Regions from separate parts of the Paenibacillus mesotrionivorans genome, predicted to be linked through region 2. Evidence: riboswitches for the same ligand, from Rfam matches in the RefSeq annotation. Region 2 holds a riboswitch; each other region holds the start of a gene.
What was found. Region 2 has a riboswitch for cyclic di-GMP ahead of ACI1P1_RS09635 (transglutaminase-like domain-containing protein). Riboswitches for the same ligand answer to the same signal wherever they lie in the genome.
Positions count from the first base shown of each region.

Region 1: linked by a shared signal. The riboswitch ahead of ACI1P1_RS20845 (PilZ domain-containing protein) and the one ahead of ACI1P1_RS09635 (transglutaminase-like domain-containing protein) in region 2 are both predicted to bind cyclic di-GMP.
Region 3: linked by a shared signal. The riboswitch ahead of ACI1P1_RS26085 (SH3 domain-containing protein) and the one ahead of ACI1P1_RS09635 (transglutaminase-like domain-containing protein) in region 2 are both predicted to bind cyclic di-GMP.

Region 1 covers NZ_JBJURJ010000014.1:177,039-181,361, reverse strand. Annotated here, with positions in the region: gene ACI1P1_RS20860 (ABC transporter ATP-binding protein) at 1-439, shown strand, start outside; gene ACI1P1_RS20855 (ABC-2 transporter permease) at 471-1,169, shown strand; gene tadA (tRNA adenosine(34) deaminase TadA) at 1,253-1,717, opposite strand; cyclic di-GMP riboswitch class I at 1,990-2,088, shown strand; gene ACI1P1_RS20845 (PilZ domain-containing protein) at 2,212-2,922, shown strand; gene ACI1P1_RS20840 (LysE/ArgO family amino acid transporter) at 2,949-3,569, opposite strand; gene ACI1P1_RS20835 (aminotransferase-like domain-containing protein) at 3,724-4,323, shown strand, end outside.
Region 2 covers NZ_JBJURJ010000005.1:312,176-316,498, reverse strand. Annotated here, with positions in the region: gene ACI1P1_RS09640 (collagen binding domain-containing protein) at 1-1,671, shown strand, start outside; cyclic di-GMP riboswitch class I at 1,840-1,926, shown strand; cyclic di-GMP riboswitch class I at 1,969-2,055, shown strand; gene ACI1P1_RS09635 (transglutaminase-like domain-containing protein) at 2,069-2,848, shown strand; gene ACI1P1_RS09630 (M23 family metallopeptidase) at 2,887-3,933, opposite strand; gene larC2 (nickel pincer cofactor biosynthesis protein LarC2) at 4,047-4,323, shown strand, end outside.
Region 3 covers NZ_JBJURJ010000022.1:20,333-24,655, forward strand. Annotated here, with positions in the region: gene ACI1P1_RS26070 (AAA family ATPase) at 10-861, opposite strand; gene ACI1P1_RS26075 (CpaB family protein) at 858-1,574, opposite strand; gene ACI1P1_RS26080 (NlpC/P60 family protein) at 1,725-1,967, opposite strand; gene ACI1P1_RS26085 (SH3 domain-containing protein) at 1,934-2,674, opposite strand; cyclic di-GMP riboswitch class I at 2,759-2,845, opposite strand; gene ACI1P1_RS26090 (helix-turn-helix domain-containing protein) at 2,951-3,895, opposite strand; gene ACI1P1_RS26095 (ADP-heptose synthase) at 4,107-4,323, shown strand, end outside.

The DNA of each region.
Region 1 (4,323 bases), on a different contig from region 2:
CGACGAACCTACCTCCGGTTTGGACCCGGTGATCCGCAGCGAGCTGCTGGACGTGTTCCGGGAGATCATCCAGGACGAGCGGGCCTCCATCTTCTTCTCCTCCCACATCACGTCGGATATTGAGAAGGTGGCGGATTACATCACGGTTATCCATAACGGGAGGATTGCTGCCAGCGGTGACAAGCTTACGGTGCTGGATCAATGGAAATTGGTGAAGGCGGACAACCGGTACCTGGGTCCGCGGCTGGAGCGTCTATTGGCGGGAATGAAACGCGGGGAATTCGGCTTCAGCGGCATGACCCGCGATATCCGCGAATTCGAACGCGAGTGGAAAAGAAGCTTCCCGGCAGCGGACTATAAGGTGGAGAAGCTGACCCTGGATGAAATGCTGGTGCGTATGGCGGGTGAGGAAGAGGAGTTTATGGAGCAGCACGGATAACAAGTTTTGAATTCCTGGGAGGGAGACTGTCATGAAGCAGTTGATTTTGAAGGATTTTGCCATACAGCGACGGTCGGCGTATATGTTTTTTGCTATGGGCCTGCTCTTTTTCTTCTATATGACGGCCATGGACCAGCATAATATGATCAGTGTTATGATGCCGGTTTTTGTGATTGTGTACAGCTTCATTAACCGGTCCATGCACGAGGATGAAAAAAACCACGCCACCCGGCTGCTGATTTGCCTGCCTGTGCCGCGAGCTACATTAGTCAAAGCTAAATATGCCAGTGTGGTGCTGCTCGCTCTTGGGTCCACCGCTGTACTTAGCTTAATAGGGATAGTGGGAGGGGCATTGTCCTTCGAGACGCACGAAGATCGGGTTGTCAACTTGCTGATCGCCGCAGTTGTTACTTGTTGCTATAGCTTGCTAGTTTCAATTTTAATTCCAATGGTGTACAAAATGGGTGTTGCTAAGGCACAGGTTTATAATCGCTTTTTCTTTATGGGCCTTATTCTCTTAGGGGGGAGCTCCGGCGCAATCCTGTCGGCTGTCCGTTCCCGGTTCGATTTTTCCGCTGGGCCACCTGCCTGGCTGCAACGCATCTGGGATGCATTGGAGAAAATCAGCCCATATGTGTGGATTATCGGGTTATTTTGCCTGGCAGTGTTGATGTTCTTAGTCTCCCTCCGATTGTCCATCCGTTATTTCGAAAAACGGGAGGATCTTTAATCCCGATCCCATTTACACAAACAAATCATTTACACACAAAAAACCGCTCACCGGGCCTAAAAGCCGTACAGAGCGGTTTTTGCTTATCCGGGTTTGTTCTTGCCGCGCAGCCTGCGGAAAAAAGCGGTAAGCATACCGCCGCATTCCTCACGCAGCACCTCGCCTACCAGCTCCACCCGGTGATTGAACCGGTCCTCCTGCAGCAGGTTCATCAGGGTGCCGGCACAGCCGGCCTTGGGATCGGGTGCTCCGTATACGACGGTGGGAACACGGGATTGCACAATGGCCCCGGCACACATGGGACAGGGCTCCAGCGTAACGTACAGAGTACAATCCAACAGCCGCCAAGACTGCAGACGGGTGCTTGCCTCCCGGATCGCGATCATTTCCGCATGGGCAGTGGGGTCCAGAGTGGTTTCCCGCAGATTATACCCGCTGCCTACAATTTCCCCCTGCCGCACAATAATAGCCCCGATAGGCACTTCTCCCAGGCTTTCCGCCTTGTACGCTTCTTCCATTGCCCGGCGCATCCAGTATTCATGATCCATGAAAATCCACCTCCGTTATGGATAAGAAACCGAACATGTTTTCGATCTTGTGCACAGCCTGTGGATAACTTTGTGGATAGATGTGAATAACCGCCTCATTTTTCCACATCTTATTCTAATCGTCCCCAGATGAAATCACAATCACCCCTTTTTTATTCACAAAAAAATGACTTTGTGATGGATTGAAAACATTCTTGAAAACCCGTATACTATTTTCATAGAAGAAAACAAGGGTCCAAAGTGCTAGAAGGATTCCCAATTGCCCAACGTAATACGACAAAAGGCAAACTATTCCGAAAGGATAGGACGCAAAGCCTAGGGTCTACGGTATGTTCACTCCGGTGGAATGCTAGGATCGCCTGGTTACCGAATATCACCGGGGCGTAAGCAAGCTGTATCGATAGAGCTGCTTCCGACGGAGGCGGCTTTTTGTCATTTTATCGCATCTCCCAGCAAGGGACGCCCTACAATTCATAGAAAGGCTGGTGACGTTAATGAGCCGGGTCGAAGCGAAGAAGAAGCAAGTCGGTTTTACTGAGGTGAAGGAGGTTCCTTCCTCCACTATCCTGGTCCATTGCAGAACCGTTGTGGAAAAAAGCGGCTTTGTCTCCACGGGGATTATGACTCATGTGGAGGGGGATTTGCTGGAGATTGAAATCAGCGACTCCAACCGTTTTGTCCTAGGGGAGAATGTGAGGCTAACCGTGTACACGCCGGCCGGCATGTATCTGATTCCTTCTACGATTGTGGGCAAGGATACGGGATCGCTCATGATGATCAATCCCCCGGAGAATCAGCGGAAGTTTAATGAAAAGCGGATGTTCCCACGGGTGGAGATCAGCAAAAGCGGGAAGCTGGCCGCCTGGAAACGCAAGGGGGCTATCGGTATCTTTGAGGAAGCGGACCAATTGATGGCCATTGATATCAAAAATATCAGCCTGAGCGGTATCGGGTTTACGCTGCCGGATCCTTTCCGGCTGGAGGAGCACACGGAGCTGAAGCTGGAATTGGAGCTGGGCAGCCTCATTGCCTGCACCGCCAAGGTGGTCCGGATGGAAAAGGGAATCGGCAGCACCTATTATGGTGCCCAATACGTGGAGATGGAGGATGTGAAGATAAACACCCTGCGGGCGTTTATTCTGCGGGAACAGATTACGGCACTCTCCACCTCCAAAAAAGAGGCCAATAAGCGGACTTTTAAATAGAGAGCTTTTAAATGGGAAAACCCACGTTACAGCATGCGGGTTACCGCCGTGTACAGCAGACCCAAGCCGATGCCGGCAACAATTACCGCGGAGACTTTATTCAACAACAGAGTCAGCCTGCCGGATGGATCCCACCGGCCTGCCAGACGGCCCGCCAGAGCCAGCGCTGCAAACCACAGCCAGGACACCACAATGCATGATAAAGCGAACACCAGACGGTCGGCTCCCGCATATTGAAGAGAGGCGCCGCCGATTACCCCGATGGTATCCAAGATGGCATGAGGATTGAGCAGGGAGACAGAGGCAGCGAAGGCGATCTGCCTGCGGCCGGAATAAACAGCCGCTTCGCCGGAAGCGGAGCCGGGCTGCTTGCGCCACAAGGAAGCCCCCATGTACAGCAGGAAAATGGAGCCTGCGGCCATTAATAGTGTCTCCAGCCAGCTGTTATTGAGTACGGCCAGAGACATACCCGCTACCGCCAATCCGATGAGAAGCGTATCACAAACCGCCGCGGTAAGCACCGCCGGCAGAGCCTTGCGGAAGGATTGCTGAAGGGCCCCCTGTTGAAAAATAAACACATTCTGCACCCCCAGAGGCAGAATCAGGCCCAGGGCCAGAATAAAGCCGTGAATAGCTGAAGAAGCCAATTGAACCGACAACCGGAGCACATCCTTTCTGTTTGGTAGAACATTTTCTATGAAACAGATTGTATAGCAGGGTTGTTTTTTTGTCTCCGGCCAAATGGATGGTTGGAGAACCAGCCAAATTGGGAGATAATACATATAAACAGGGGGGAGCACAATGGACTGGAAGCCGGACCGGTATGGGGAGCTGTCCTTGCAGGAGCAAATTGTCCGCTATTTCAAGGAGGGTATACTGCGCGGAGAGTGGACGGTGGGGGCTCGTCTGCCCTCCCAGCGCATTCTGGCACGGCTGTGGCAGGTGAACCGCAGCACGGTGGCACAGGCCATGGCCGAGCTGGCAGCACTGGGGCTGGTTGAGGGACAAACGGGCGGGGGCACCCGGGTGGTCAACGAATCATGGAGCCTTCTGGCCGCCCCGCCAACGGATTGGGGCCAGGTGGCGGAGAGCGGGCGCCATCAGCCCAATTTGCCGGTGATCCAGACCATTAACCGGATGGAGGCCGACCCCGGCATCATCCGGTTGGGGACGGGGGAGCTGGCGCCGGAGTTGCTTCCCGGCCGTGAGATGGCCCGGCTCCTGCAGGAGGGAGCCAAACGTCCCGTCGCCTTGGGCTATGAAGAGCCCAAGGGCAATCCCGCCCTGCGGCGGCGGATTGCGGAACGCCTGCAGGAGAGGGGCATTCATGCCACCGCCGATTCCGTACTGGTGGTTTCCGGCGCACTCCAGGGCCTTCATCTGATTGCTGCAGGCCTGATG
Region 2 (4,323 bases):
GGGGCGGTACCCAAGTCGGAAAATCTGACTGCATCGGTGAACATTCCCTATACCAATGAATATGTCACCAAGTCGGGAGCCCAAAGCGGGGACCGGATCAATTGGACCATCCATATTAACCGGAACCAATCCACCATCGAAAATGCCGTTATTACGGATACGGGATCAGCCAACCAGATGTTTGTACAGGATTCCTTCAAGGTGTACAACACGGTGGTCAGCCAGAATTCTTCCGATCCCACCAAGGTTAATGTGACCAAAGGGGCCACTCTTTTGCAGAAGGGGACGGATTACACCCTTAATTACAGCCAGGACAAGGATGGCAAGCCTGTATTTGAGCTGATCTTCCTGAATACCATCACCAAACCCTATATTCTGGAATATCAAAGTCTGGTCATTGCCAATAACAATGAAACGGTGTCGAATACCGCCCTGTTGTCCGGCACCAATGTGACCAGCACCAAAACCAGCAATACCACGAATGTTGTGGTTAAATTTTCCTCCGGGGAAGGGACCGGAAGCGGCGGCATCACCAATGCCAATCTTACTGTTGTGAAAAAGGATGCGGCGGATTCCAATGTGCGGCTTGCCGGCGCGGAATTCGATCTGTACCGCAAATCCGGTTCAGGCGAGATTTATGTGGCCAGCGGGAAGACGGATGCTCAGGGCGAAATTGTATTTACCCGGTTGTACGGGGGCAGCTACGTGCTGAAGGAGGTTAAGGCGCCGGTTGGCTACCGTTTGGACACGGCGTCCCACAATATCACCATCAATACCGCCGCGGTTACCACGGTGCTGACCAATGAGAAGCTTCCGTCTGTGACGCCAACACCTACGCCAACGGCAACACCGACGGCTACGCCAACGGCAACACCGACGGCAACACCGACGGCAACACCGACGGCAACACCGACGGCAACACCAACGGCAACACCGACGGCAACACCAACGGCAACACCAACGGCAACACCAACGGCAACACCGACAGCAACGCCGACAGCAACACCGACGCCGACATCGACAGCAACGCCGACAGCAACACCAACGGCAACGCCGACACCGACAGCAACGCCGACGCCGACACCTGATGGGAATTCAGGCGGGTCAGGGGAGGAACCAAGCACCCCGACTCCCAGTCCCACTGTCAGCCCCAGCGCCAGCCCGACGCCTGCAGTGACGGCCACCCCGACGCCTCAAGCCACCACAGAGGCTTCGGCCAGCCCGTCTCCCAGTGTTACACCGGAGCCTGGAACACCGAAACCAACGCTGACGCCGTCCCCTACTCCGACACCCTTGACCGAAATTACGGATCAGGACACGCCTAAGGGAGGCTCCGTACCGGTACCGGAGGGAGGAAAGGTGGATATTGCCAAACCCCCGGGGCATGGCACATTGAGCGTGGACGATACCGGCAGCTGGCTGTATACGCCTGATCCTGGATATACCGGGAAGGATTCCTTTACAGTCAATATCGTGGACAAGGATGGCAACGGGGAAGACCTGCTTATCGAAATCGATGTGGAGGAGGTCCCCTTGGGAGGCTTGACCCCTGCGCCGGAGATAGCCACCTTACCCAAAACCGGCGAGGAGCGGAGATTGCTGTGGCAATTGGCAGGAATAGGCCTGCTGGTTGCGGGAGTTTCCCTGCGGAGATTCCGTTTGAAGAAGTAACCCAAATCACAGGCCAAAGAAAGCTGCCGGACAGAGATTCCGGCAGCTTTTTTGTCATTCAAAAAAAATGTCTTTCCTGTGAAGGACAGGCTATAGGTACTAGCATATTTTTCTACAACTCTATTGAAAAAATGTCGAATTTCTGATAGATTAAAACCAAAGGCAATACACGATAAATGGCAAACCTGCCGAAAGGCTGGGACGCAAAGCTACAGGGTCTTCCCTTCCCAAGAAGGATGGCAGCCAGCTACCGAATGCAATTGGCTTTTTTCATTTTTAAGGCATCACCCAAGCCTACACCGATAACGGCAAACCTGCTGAAAAGCAGGGACGCAAAGCTAAAGGGCCTTCCCTTCGTCAGAAGAATGGCAGCCAGCTCCCGAAGGAGGTTTTTTGTATGCGGAAGTTCATCACGTCTATTGTCGCAGCAAGTATGCTTTTCGCATATGCATCCGCCGCATCTGCCGCATCCTGGTTGAATGACAGCAAGCTCTCAGCCGGATCCATCGGCGTCCAATACCAAGCGGATTCCGGTGCCCGGGTCAAGGTCATGGTTACCAAGGACGGGACAAGCTACACCTATGACTTGAAGAATAACGGAACCGAAGAAAGCTTCCCGCTTCAACTGGGCGATGGAACCTACAAAATTGCCGTACTGGAGAATACCACCGGCAACAAGTACAAGAGTGTATACTCGGCAACCAAAGATGTTGTGCTGGCCGATGCCAATGCCGTTTACCTGAATTCGACCCAAAATGTAAACTGGGCTGCGGCTACCGATGTTGTAGCAAAGGCGAAGGAATTGACTGCAGGCTTGAACACAGACGAAGCCAAGGTCAAGGCCATTTATGACTATATTATCGGTTCTGTAACCTATGATTATGAGCTGGCTGCCAATGTTGCTACCGGGTACATTCCTAACCTGAGCCAAGTATTGGTGGACGGGACAGGCATCTGCTACGACTATTCCTCCCTTTTTGCCGCCATGACCCGCAGCGTCGGGGTACCCACCAAGCTGATGATGGGCACATCGGAATATGTCAACGTATACCACGCCTGGAACGAAGTGCTTCTGAACGGGGCATGGGTAACTGTAGATACCACCGTGGATGCAGGCAGCGGAAGCGCCGCCTTCGCCAAGGACAGCAGCAAGTACGTTGCCGCTAAGAGCTACTAATAAACAGCAAGGCCGGAGGAGCGATCCCCCGGCTTTTTTTATTTCTTTTTGCGGCCTGCGGCCCGTTCCTCCCGCTCCCATTTTTTGAGGTGGGAATAAGGGTCGAAGGACCATTCGGCCAAGCCGTTATCCCGGTACAGGCCAAAATGCAGATGCGGAGGGAATTTCCCGGAGGTGCCGGGTTTGCCGTAGCCGGAGCTTCCCACCCAGCCGATCACCTGTGCAGGCTTGACCACATCGCCGGTTTTGACCTCCTTGCTGAAGCCGGAGAGGTGGGCGTAATAATGATACACATTATTCAGATCCCGGATACCTACTCTCCATCCGCCGAAGGGATTCCAGCCCATGACCTCAATAATTCCGTAGCAGGTGCTGCGGACTGGAACACCATGGTGGGCGAAGAGGTCGGTTCCCTCATGAATCCGGTCGCCTCCCCACCCGCGGCTGGCGCCCCAGGTATCCCGGTACGAATAATCCGCCCCCAGCGGGAGAGGAAATGCGTGGGTAAACAAATCCAGGGTACCGTAGGCGGCATAAATTTTGGAAAACTGGAGAATCCGTTCGACCGCCCGGTTATTCTGGTAATATTCCCATAACCCGATCCGGAAGTTTTCCTCATCCGTCCCGAATTTGGTAATCTGCCGCGCGAAGGCTGCCAGCCTGTCCAGATCGCTGTTCCGGTCCGCCCGCCCATCCCCGTTTCCGTCCAGACCTTTGCCGCCGAATGCCGCAATCCCTAACGGACTGGTATCCGTCCGGTCCGGATTAGCCAACCCCGCCCAGTCCTCCGGTGAGAAATAAACGGCCACCAGTCCGTCGCCCGGTGTGCGCTTCTTCACAAAGTTCATGGTGCGTTCATATTGATCGGCCGCGGCCAAATCAAACCACCTGATGCCTGTAATGGTGCTGGTTTCCTCAAACAGGGCCTTGCGTTCCCCATAGGCCTGATCGGCCGCTGCAGCGGCCTGGGGAGCTGAAACCTCCGCATCTGCCCCTGCCGGTTCCGCAGCTGCAAGCCCTGCCCCGGCCAGCCAGACGAAGGCCGCTGCTGCCGCGAGACCGCCGTATCGGTGCCGCCGTCCCATATGATCGTCCTCCCGCTCCTGGTTTAAGCCAATTTGGCATGTACTCCATGTGTGTGTGCTATACTTAGCATGTTTAAGGGAGTCGAATTTTATCCTGATGGGAGGGACCGGCCTTGGAGCATTCGCACAGACAAGAGCACACCGACGGAGGAATGGTGGTCATTCAGGCCAATCTGGATGACATGAATCCGGAATTTACCTCTTACATAACGGATCTTCTGCTGGCTGCGGGAGCCAATGATGTGTACTGGATTCCAATTATTATGAAAAAGGGCAGGCCCGGCATCATGCTGAATGTGCTGGTAGGCGAAGAAGGCATCGCCGCAATGGAGCAGGTGATTTTTGCGGAAACCACCACACTGGGGCTGCGGTACATACGGGCGGAATGCC
Region 3 (4,323 bases), on a different contig from region 2:
GTCTCATATTCATTGGTTCCTGCGTGGGGTCCGCCCTCCCAGGAAAAGCCGGCTTTGCCGTCCGAGCAAAGCCCATATCCCTTCCCCAGAAGCCGGCTCCTTGGGGGAGACCCCCAGCTCAGCGCACAGGGACAGAAGCGCCTGGGTAATCCCATCATTGCCGCCGATATATTCAGCCAGCCTGCCCTGGCCCAGCAGCCGCCTGAGCTCCGGGTCCGCCTTCACCACAGCCGCAAGACGCATGCCCGTTTCCTTGGCCGCATCCTGCGGGGTCAGGCCGTCGCTGCGGTTATGCTGTGTGACCGCCAGCAGGAACTGTTCGGAGCTCACACCGAACATGGGGGCCATCTGCTTTAGGCCACGGTTTACGTCCTCCTGGAAATGCCCCAGCTCCGTGGATGTGACCAGAATACGTTCATCCGCCTGCATCAGCGCTGCAAGCGTGGCGGCGTTATCCCAATAGGCATTGACTTCCACCACACATCGCGGAAAACACTGCGTGGCGATGTCCAGCAGATGGCTGATATCCTCCGGCTGAAAAAACTCCGCCTGCTCCCGCTGGAGCGAGCCAAACAGAACGTGAACACCTGGTACTCCCTTAACCTGTACCATGCGGGACTTCAGGAAACCGGGGGTCAATCCCCCGGAGCGCATTTCCGCCCGGATCTGGTCCACCCCGGGTGGGCAAGGATCTAAACCCGCATAATGGTGCAGCTTTGAGCTTTTCAAATTCAGGCATAGATGCCCCACCGGTTCGCCTGACAGCCGGGCCAGCAGGACCGCAGTGCCAAAGGCCACTACCGTGGTCCCGATATTGGGGGTGGAGCCGGTAAACACAATCAGCTTCCCGTTTCCGTTCATGGCTTCTCTCCTCCTTCCTCCTCCGGCTTGGATGCGGACAGGAAGGCGATTACCAGCTTGTTCTGCTTCGTTCCGCAGGCTTCGTCGATCACGCGCCATTGGTCCTCGGTCAGGTTCAAATTCAGCTGCTCCGCCTTACCATTGGCATCCCTACGGGAGGTATACAGCTTCTCCTTGTCGTTATTCACCTTGGCGATAATGCTCGGCTCCTTGGGATCATCCACCTCCGTATTGGCGGAGGACTTGATGGAGGCCACCGTTACCGCCTCCTCCAGCAGGCGGACCGTGCCGCTTTTGCCGGTAGCATAAACCGCCACCTGGTCCCCCGCCCGGATTCCTCCCGGAATGGACAGCACATATTCCTTGGGGACGGGAAAGGTGGCTTGTCCGGGAGCGGGCAGCAGGGAAAACCGGTCTATCTTCCAATCCAGGATTGGCTCACGTGTTCCCAGGGGAACCAGCGCCCATTTGCCCACAGCGGACTCCACCGTCTCGAGCATGCCTGGACGCAGCCCGCTTTTGACAACGGTGACCAGCTCCAGCATCCCTGCCTCCAGCCGGGTTCCGGCGGGAATAAAATCCTTCGGGGCTACAATGCGCACCGTTTGCTGCAGCTCCACCTGCCGGATTAAAATCATGTACACACCGTAGACCAACAGCACTGCCAGCAATCCCGCCACAAGGCTGTAGCCTAAATTTCTTCTTCTGGTCAACGCTCCCTCTCCTTTATGCCGGACGAAAAAAAGGACGCAAACCGGGGAAATTCCCAAGTTTGCGTCCTTCGCAAAACTAATGATCCGTTTATTCAAGTGAGGTTATCTTATCAGACATGCCCGGAATACGTCAAGTAAATATTTACAGTATTACCGGATAAAGCTTCCGCCGTATAGGTAGCGGTATGCCCAGGTTTTCCCCTCGATGGTGTCGATGCGCACTCCGCCGGATTCGGGCGAATAGGTATGCAGCATCTGGCCGTCGCCCAGGTAGATGGCCACATGGGTCACTTCCTCGGTCATGGGATTGACATTGGCATAGTCCGAGGCTTTGGAGCCGGCGTAGGACATAAAGAACATCAGATCGCCGCGTTTGAGATTCTTCCAATCCATCTCAATTCCGCCCAGCTCCTGGACGTATGCAGCCTGACCGCGGGAGTCGGCAGGAATGGCAGTGCGGTCACATTCCAGAAGGCCTGCAGCACAAAGTCAGAGCAGTCAAAGGTGGTAATGTCAAACCGGGTGGAGCCGAACTCATAAGGCGTGCCCATATACTTCATGCCTTCAGCGATAAAGGCTTCAATCAGGTCCGACTTGCTCAGCTTCATTTTGTAGACGTTGGTATTCAGCTTTATGTATTTGGTGCCGGCGCTGGCATACCCCTCGACACCTGCGGCATCTCTGACTTTAAACCAGCTGTCATTGGCCTTCTCCAGAACCAGCAGCTCTTCGCCCTTCGTGAGCATACGGACAACATCGCCTGAGGTGGAAGGGGCTTTTCTCATATTCACACCGTAAATGACTTCTGCGTTACTGGTGATCTCTATGTATTTGTCACTGGCGGAGACAAAACCTTGTTGGCCGTTCTGATCCTCAATCCGGTACCAGTAGGGGTTTATTTCATCCAGGACCTTAACTGTTTCGTTTTTCTTGAGCAGCCGGTAGAGCGTACTTGAGGTTGAAGGCTGGGACCGGAAGCTGACGCCAGCGATTACCTTGCCCTTCGTGGGGACCTCGTCCTCGGCGGCTGCTGCGGTGAGGGGAAGAAGCATAATGAGGAAGGTGACGGCAAGAAGCAGAGACAGGGTGCGTTTCATCATGTGGAACCCTCCATTAGGTATAATGTCGAAGTCATCGAAAGAGCACTCTTCCGGCCGAAAGAGTGCCCCTGAGGGTATCTTCTGTTCGGCAGCTGGCAGGCATTCCGCTTAAGCGGGGCAGCCCCTGTAGCTTTGCGTCACCGGCTTTCGCCGGGTTTGCCTTTATCGGAAAACCGGGTCGTCGATGTCTTCGTAATCCCATTATAAATTGAGGGGGTACTTGTCGAATATAGAGCAACAGACTCGATTTATGTCATTTCCTTCATGCCCCGGTACCTATTGACACACTGAAAAATTTTGGAAACTTTGTGGTGCTTTAGCCTCCGGTGGATTCAACTCCTCCTGCCTACCCGCCGTATCAAACAGCATCTTCTTGCGGAATTCATTAGGGGAGCATGCCTTGAATTTGCGGAACATCTTGTAGAAGTGGGCCATGTTGGACATCCCCACCTCTTCCCCGATCTGGGAAATGCTCAGATCCTTGGTAAGCAGCAGCCGCTCGGCCCGCCTGATTTTTTTGAGGGTAATATAATCCACGAAGGAAATCCCCATGGTTTTTTTGAAATACTTCACAAAATAATGGTAGCTCATATTAGCCAGCTTGCAGGCTTCCTCCACCTGGAGCTTGTCGCTCAAGTGTATATCGATGTAATCCAGAACCGGACGCAGCCGGATAATGTCGGAATTCTCCCGGGACGGGATGACCTTCCGTGAATCCGCGCGGAGCAAAGATAGAATGATCTGCTTGATCTGGATGCTGATGGCGATTTCGTAGCCGTCCTGCTTGGCCAGAAATTCCTCGTTGATGGATTGGATGCAGCGGGCAACCGTCTGCCGTACCTCATGGTTTTCCTGGAATATGTAATTCAGCCTGCTAAGAGGGACGGAAGGATCGGCAAAGTAGCGGTAATAAGGCAAACCGCTGTTTTCCAGATGCTCCTGGATATCAAATTGAAACACCAGATAAGAGCCGTTGTCGCAGGGATAATCCGTGTGCAGCTCATTAGACCCGATAAGAATCAGCTCTCCGGGCTGCAGGACAACGGGGGTTTCGTTGAGATAGAAGCCGTAGCGCCCCTGGAGCATCAGAATCAGCTCGATTTCCTTATGGTAATGCCAGCGCGTCACCTTCTGGTACGGCTGGCAGGAACGGACGGCATCAAAAATTTTCACCGCCAAAAATGGATGCTGGTACTGTATATTTTCCCGAATAGATTCCATAAGCGCCTCCGCATTCAAACCCTGTTGTTCTTTATTGTAACATAAGCATCCTGCGGAATAATACGGAGAAGCCTGAAGCGTTTTCTTTTCTGCCCTGCATTGTCCATTTTCCAGGAAATGCACAAGAATGTCCGTTCTCTTCCTCCCGGAAGCCTGCTATAATTAGAGCATGACAGACTATTACGGAAGAGCAATAAGCGGAGGACAGCGTATGGAAAGGCGTTTTGTGGCTGAAGCGGTTATGCTTGCGATATACGGCCAGCTCCTGGTGCCGGCTCAGCCGGTTGAATATGTAATGCCCTACTCCAGCCTGATGGAGCTTTATGATTTGTTGGAAAGTCCCGAGCCCATTATGTCTATGGAGGAGGATGACACCTATGTGCGCACATACATTAAGGGCCTGATCGGCTTTTTCGAGGAGCCCTTGA